DNA from 2 places in the Idiomarina piscisalsi genome. Region 2 is predicted to be linked to the other one. Evidence: predicted binding sites of a transcription regulator. Region 2 holds the regulator's gene; the other holds the start of a gene.
What was found. The regulator NrdR, encoded in region 2, represses ribonucleotide reductase genes. The targets are predictions, from matches to a motif close to AAACACNANATNTNGTGTTT.
Positions count from the first base shown of each region.

Region 1: nrdA (class 1a ribonucleoside-diphosphate reductase subunit alpha) is a predicted target of NrdR. The motif match lies at 2,122-2,141, and genes of this name have one in related genera.

Region 1 is NZ_CP022133.1:1,220,625-1,224,044, forward strand. It holds gene nrdA (class 1a ribonucleoside-diphosphate reductase subunit alpha) at 1-2,044, opposite strand, end outside; gene CEW91_RS05910 (HAD family hydrolase) at 2,315-3,001, opposite strand; gene ubiG (bifunctional 2-polyprenyl-6-hydroxyphenol methylase/3-demethylubiquinol 3-O-methyltransferase UbiG) at 3,005-3,420, opposite strand, start outside.
Region 2 is NZ_CP022133.1:786,738-790,157, forward strand. It holds gene glyA (serine hydroxymethyltransferase) at 1-1,205, shown strand, start outside; gene nrdR (transcriptional regulator NrdR) at 1,257-1,706, shown strand; gene ribD (bifunctional diaminohydroxyphosphoribosylaminopyrimidine deaminase/5-amino-6-(5-phosphoribosylamino)uracil reductase RibD) at 1,699-2,835, shown strand; gene ribBA (bifunctional 3,4-dihydroxy-2-butanone-4-phosphate synthase/GTP cyclohydrolase II) at 2,841-3,420, shown strand, end outside.

The DNA of each region.
Region 1 (3,420 bases), 430 kb from region 2:
CTAACTCTAAGTAACCTTTATTATTCGGAATTTGCCACAGCAGCTCGTATTTATCCTTAAGCGTCTCGTAGTCAGGCACTACCTGCTTCGTAACGCCGTCTTTTGACGCTTTCACGCTGACAAAGCCGCGTGGTGGCTCGATACCATTGGTCGCATTTGAAATTTGCGACGACGTTTCAGATGGCATAAGCGCTGAAAGGGTAGAGTTGCGCATACCGTGCTGCTTGATATCTGCGCGCAGTTGATCCCAGTCGAGATGCAGAGGCTCATTACAAACACTGTCCAGTTCTTTCTTATAAGTATCTGTCGGCATAATGCCTTGCGAGTAGGTAGTCTCGTTAAACTTCGGACACGACCCTTTTTCTTTTGCCAGGTTCATTGAGGCTTTCATCAGGTAATACTGTATAGCTTCGAAGGTTTTGTGAACCAGACTGTTCGCCGAGCCGTCAGAGTATTTAACACCGTGCTTAGCCAAGTAATAAGCGAAGTTAATGACACCAATACCTAAAGTACGACGGTTCATAGTCGCATTATACGCTGCTGGAACTGGGTATTCCTGATAATCCAGTAGGCTGTCGAGCGCACGAACGGCTAAGTCAGCCAGTTCTTCAAACTCGCCTAAGTCGCTAATTTTACCCAAGTTGAATGCTGACAGGGTACACAGCGCAATTTCACCTTCTTCGTCATTGACGTGTTGTAATGGCTTAGTTGGCAAAGCAATTTCCAGACACAGATTGCTTTGACGAATAGGCGCCACTTTCGAGTCAAACGGGCTATGCGTATTGCAGTGGTCAACGTTTTGTACGTAAATACGCCCCGTGCTGGCACGCTCCTGCATAAACAGGCTGAATAGCTCAATGGCTTTAATGCGTTTTTTACGAATGCTTTCGTCTTGCTCATACTGAACGTACAGCTGCTCGAACTTCTCCTGATCTTCGAAGAACGCGTCGTACAGGCCCGGTACGTCAGAAGGGCTGAATAGCGTAATGTAGTCGTCTTTAATCAAACGTTGATACATCAAGCGGTTGAATTGAACTCCGTAGTCCAAATGACGAACACGGTTTTCTTCAACACCACGGTTGTTCTTAAGCACCAACAAGCTTTCTACTTCTAAATGCCATAGTGGGTAGAACAGAGTTGCTGCGCCACCACGAACACCGCCTTGCGAACAGCTCTTAACCGCTGTCTGGAAGTATTTGTAGAAAGGAATACAGCCAGTGTGGAACGCTTCACCGTTTCGAATTGGGCTGCCCAGCGCACGAATGCGACCGGCATTAATACCAATACCGGCGCGTTGAGAAACGTACTTCACAATGGCGCTGGCGGTCGCGTTAATAGAGTCCAGGCTGTCGCCCGTTTCAATTAATACGCATGAACTGAACTGACGTGTTGGTGTACGAACGCCAGACATAATGGGGGTTGGTAGTGAAATTTTAAACTCAGACGTTGCATCATAGAAACGCTTGATGTAATCCATGCGAGTTGCTTTCGGATAGTTCGCGAACAAGCAGGCAGCGACTAAAATATATAGGAACTGGGCGCTTTCATAAATATCGCCCGTCACACGGTTTTGAACCAAGTATTTATTCTCAAGCTGTTTGACCGCTGCGTATGAGAAGTTCATGTCTCGCCAGTGGTCGACAATCTCATCCATTTGGTCGAACTCGGCTTCGCTGTAGTCTTCCAGTAAGTGCTCGTCATAACGGTGCTCTGCCACCATTTTCTTGACGTGATCAAATAAACGAGGTGGCTCAAACTTTCCATAAGCGCGTTTGCGTAAATGGAAAATGGCCAAACGGGCTGCCATGTATTGATAGTCAGGAGCTTCTTCCGAGATTAAATCAGCTGCCGCCTTTATAATGGTCTCGTGAATGTCTTCGGTTTTAATACCATCGTAAAACTGAATATGAGACTTAATTTCGACTTGAGAAGCGGAAACATTATGCAGACCTTCCGCTGCCCACATGATCACTCGATGAATTTTATCTAGGTTTAGCGGTTCACGTTCGCCGCTACGTTTGGTGACATACAGTTGCTCGTTCATTTTGCGCCGACTCTTAGCTTTTTGTTATAGAGATGTAGCCACAAGATATTGTGGTCATTAGTTATACAGAGTGAAATTCACACAATATCTAGTGTCTTTGATTTTTCAGTATGCTAGGTCTTAGTCAGACTTTGATCAAGCGAATTTATCGAGAAAATGAAAAGAAATTTGACGTTTAATTGTTGATTTTTTTCTAGCCTTTAATAGACGTGAGTTTGCGAGGACCTCGGCTTTTTATAACTTTTTTGTCTTTAAAAATGGGTTAATAGATCAAGGTTGTGGTAGTCCAATAATATCCAATAATTCTAATGGCGTGCTAATTCCATAGTCGGCTTTCCAGTCGGCTGGTGAGTCACTGTCACTAATATACCCATAATGGGCCAGTACCGTTGTCATTGCAGCATTACGGCCAGCCTGAATATCACGTTCAGCGTCACCCACGTAGATACAGCTTTTAGGGTTAACCCCCAGCTGCTCCGCGGCCAGAAGCAAAGGTGCAGGGTCAGGTTTTGATACACTTAGAGTGTCCCCGCAGACAACCGACTCAAAGACATTAAACTCGGGAAAGCTAGGCAGTAATTCTTGGGTCAACTGCTTAGGTTTGTTCGTAACAATCGCCACTTTTACCCGGGCTTGAATCAGAGTATTAAGTAGCGGTACAACCCCTTCGTATACATGGGTTCTAGCGGCAATGCTGTTCGAATAGGCGTCCAAAAAAGCTTTCCGTAACTCGCTTTCATGGGTCTGCAGCTCCTCTGAAAAGGCCAGCTTTAGCAAGCCTCTGGAACCATGGGAAGCAACCGGAGTGTAAATGCTTTCATGAACAGGTTCTTTACCATATAAAGCGCACACATTGTTGAGTGCGGCTCCAAGATCAGGCGCCGTGTTCAGCAAGGTGCCGTCAAGATCAAACAGCACGCCTTCGGGAAGCTTCGGGTTGTTTGCGAGATTCGTCATGAGCTATGTCAACGGCTTTTGTAAAACGGTAATGTAATTCACGTCTATGTCGGTTTCTGACAAAGTGAATCCTTTTAATGGATGGAAAGTTAATCCATTAATATCAATCTCATTAAGTCCGGCTTCATCGGTCATGCGAAGGAGTTCCGACGGCTTAATAAAACGCTGATGTTGGTGTGTTCCTTTCGGCACCCAGCCAAGTATGTGTTCGGCTGCTAGAATGCCTAACAGCCATGATTTCACGTTGCGATTTAAGGTAGAAAAAAACACCAGGCCGCCTGGTTTAACCGCTTGTGTGCAGGCATTTACAATGGACGCTGGGTCAGGGACGTGCTCCAGCATCTCCAGGCAAGTTACCGCATCATATTGACCCTCATGTTCGGCCGCGTGATTTTCAACGGCGACACATTGATAATCGA
Region 2 (3,420 bases):
CAATGCAAGGCGAAGTTGAGCGTCAGGAACAACATATTGAACTGATTGCATCAGAAAACTACACGAGTCCGCGAGTCATGCAGGCGCAAGGTTCTCAGTTAACCAACAAGTACGCAGAAGGCTATCCACATAAGCGCTATTATGGCGGTTGTGAGTTTGTCGATAAAGTCGAAGACTTAGCCATTGAGCGCGCCAAAGAGTTATTCGGTGCAAAATACGCAAACGTACAGCCACATTCTGGTTCGCAAGCAAATACAGCGGCATTTATGGCGCTGATGGAAGCCGGGGACACGTTCCTCGGTATGAGCCTGGCTCACGGTGGTCACTTAACTCACGGTTCTGGAGTTAACTTCTCAGGAAAGCTTTATAACGCCGTTTCGTATGGCCTGGACGAGTCCACTGGTGAAATTGACTATGCCGAAGTTGAAAAGCTGGCGCTGGAACACAAGCCGAAAGTGATTGTTGCCGGCTTCTCAGCCTATTCTGGTATCGTTGACTGGAAAAAATTCCGTGAAATTGCGGATAAAGTTGACGCCTACTTAATGGTCGATATGGCGCACGTAGCGGGCTTGATTGCCGCGGGGGAATACCCGAACCCAGTACCTTACGCGCACGTTGTTACGACGACCACGCATAAAACCCTGGCGGGCCCACGTGGTGGTTTGATTATTTCCGGTAGTGATGATGAAAAGCTACACAAGAAACTGAACAGCGCCGTATTCCCGGGTAACCAAGGTGGCCCACTCTGCCATGTTATTGCTGGTAAAGCGGTTGCATTCCAGGAAGCTTTGCAGCCGGAATTTAAAGAATATCAAAAGCAGGTATTAGTGAACGCCAACGCCATGGTAAAAACCATGCAGGCGCGCGGATATAAAATCGTATCAAATGGCACTCAGAACCACCTGTTCCTGGTTGACCTAATTGACAAAGACATTACCGGTAAAGACGCAGATGCGGCTTTAGGTGATGCATTTATTACGGTTAATAAGAATGCGGTTCCGAATGACCCACGTTCACCTTTTGTGACTTCTGGCTTGCGTTTAGGTACACCGGCAATTACTCGCCGTGGATTTAAAGAAGCGGAAGCTGAACAAGTTGCTAACTGGATTTGTGACGTTCTGGATGATATCTCGAACGAGAGCAAAATCAGCGAAGTTCGCGAACAAGTAAAAGCGTTATGCGCTAATTTTCCAGTATACGGATAATTACGCACTATCGTTACTCGAGTCGTAAAGCGCACTTAAAGGAGTCAGGCAATGCATTGTCCATTTTGTGGCACACAAGACACCAAGGTTATTGATTCGCGATTAGTTGCGGATGGCGCCTCGGTACGTCGCCGGCGTGAGTGTAATCATTGCAAGGAGCGTTTTACGACGTTTGAAACGGCTGAACTCATCATGCCTCGGGTTATTAAAACCGATGGCTCGAGAGAACCGTTCAATGAAGATAAGCTACGTAACGGGTTGTTAAGAGCACTTGAAAAGCGGCCAGTTAGTCTGGAGCTTATGGAACAGGCTATTAATAAAATTAAATCGAGTATCCGTGCGACGGGTGAGCGTGAAATAACCAGTAATTTTATTGGCGGATTGGTTATGGAAAACCTGAAACAAATCGACAAAGTGGCCTATGTAAGGTTTGCTTCCGTTTATCGCTCGTTCGAAGATATTCGAGAGTTTGGCGAAGAAATCGCTCGTCTGAATGATTAAACTGTCGCAGCTAAAAGTTGATCACGAAATGATGCATCGTGCCATTGAGTTGGCTCGGCGCGGTATTATGACAACGCGTCCTAACCCTGCTGTCGGTTGTGTGATAACCAAAGACAATAAAGTCATTGGTGAAGGCTGGCATCAGCGAGCCGGCGAACCGCACGCGGAAATTCATGCATTAAAGCAGGCCGGTGCTGACGCAAAAGGTGCAACGGCTTATGTGACTTTAGAGCCGTGCAGCCACATGGGACGCACGCCGCCCTGTGCGGACGCTTTAATTGAAGCGGGCATTGCGCGTGTTGTGGTCGCTATGCATGATCCGAACCCTCGGGTGAGTGGTAATGGCATTAAGCGTTTGCACGAAGCGGATATTGACGTGTTGGTTGGCGTGTTGGAAAAATCCGCGGAACAGCTGAACCCAGGGTTCTTGTCCAGAATGCGAGAAAACCGCCCTTTCATTACTGTCAAAATGGCCTCGTCGCTGGATGGAAAAACGGCGTTATCGGATGGCCGCAGCCAATGGATAACAGGTTCCCATGCGCGTGCCGATGTTCAGTATTGGCGAGCTCAGTCCGACGCGATCCTTACTGGTGCTGATACCATTTTAAAAGACGATCCCATGCTGACGGTTCGGCAGAGCCAGTGGCCAGCGACAAGGTCTTTACCTGAACCGTTAAAACAGCCGATACGTATTGTTATCGACAGCCAAAACCGAGTGACTGATGATGCTAAAATCTTTGAATCATCCGCACCGGTATGGTTAGTTAGATGCGAGCCGGGAAAACCGATCCGCCATGCCCATTGCCACGAGGTTATAATTGATAAAGCAGCCAGCGGAAAAGTTGAGCTGAGCGCTTTGATGACTGAGCTGGCTAAACGGGAAGTGAATCAAGTTTGGACTGAATGTGGTGCCTCTTTAGCAGCAGCACTTATAGAGGCGGGTTATTGTGACCGGCTAATAATGTATAGCTCAGGTCAGCTACTGGGCAACGCGGCGCGTTCACTCTTTGATATTGACGAACCGAATACTTTAGACAAAGCGATACGCTTTAAAATAACTGACAGGCGTCAGGTTGGTGATGACCAACGAGTTATCGCAGTACCCCAATTTATGACAGGAAAAGGTTAAGCGTTATGTCATTGCATAGCACAGAAGAGATTATAGAAGACATCCGTCAGGGAAAAATGGTTATCCTGATGGATGATGAAGATCGCGAAAATGAGGGTGACCTTATTATTGCTGCGGAATGCGCGACGCCAGAAGCGATTAACTTTATGGCGCGTTATGGCCGAGGACTTATCTGCTTAACCTTAACTGAAGAGCGTTGCCAGCAACTGAATTTACCGCTGATGGTGGACAAAAATAACGCGCCTTATGCAACAAACTTTACCGTTTCTATTGAAGCGGCAGAGGGCGTTACAACAGGAATTTCGGCAGCCGACCGCGCGAAAACAGTGTTGGATGCGGTGAAAAAAGATGCTAAGCCTGAAGATTTAGTCATGCCGGGACACATTTTTCCATTGAAAGCAAAATCGGGCGGTGTACTTAACCGCGCAGGTCATACCGAAGCGGGCTGCGACTTAGCGCGCTTAGCAGGGTTCGAACCTGCTTCTGTTATTGTAGAAGTGCTGAATGAAGACGGTACTATGGCACGCCGCCCAGATCTTGAGGCCTTCGCAAAACAGCATGATATTAAAGTTGGGACTATTGCCG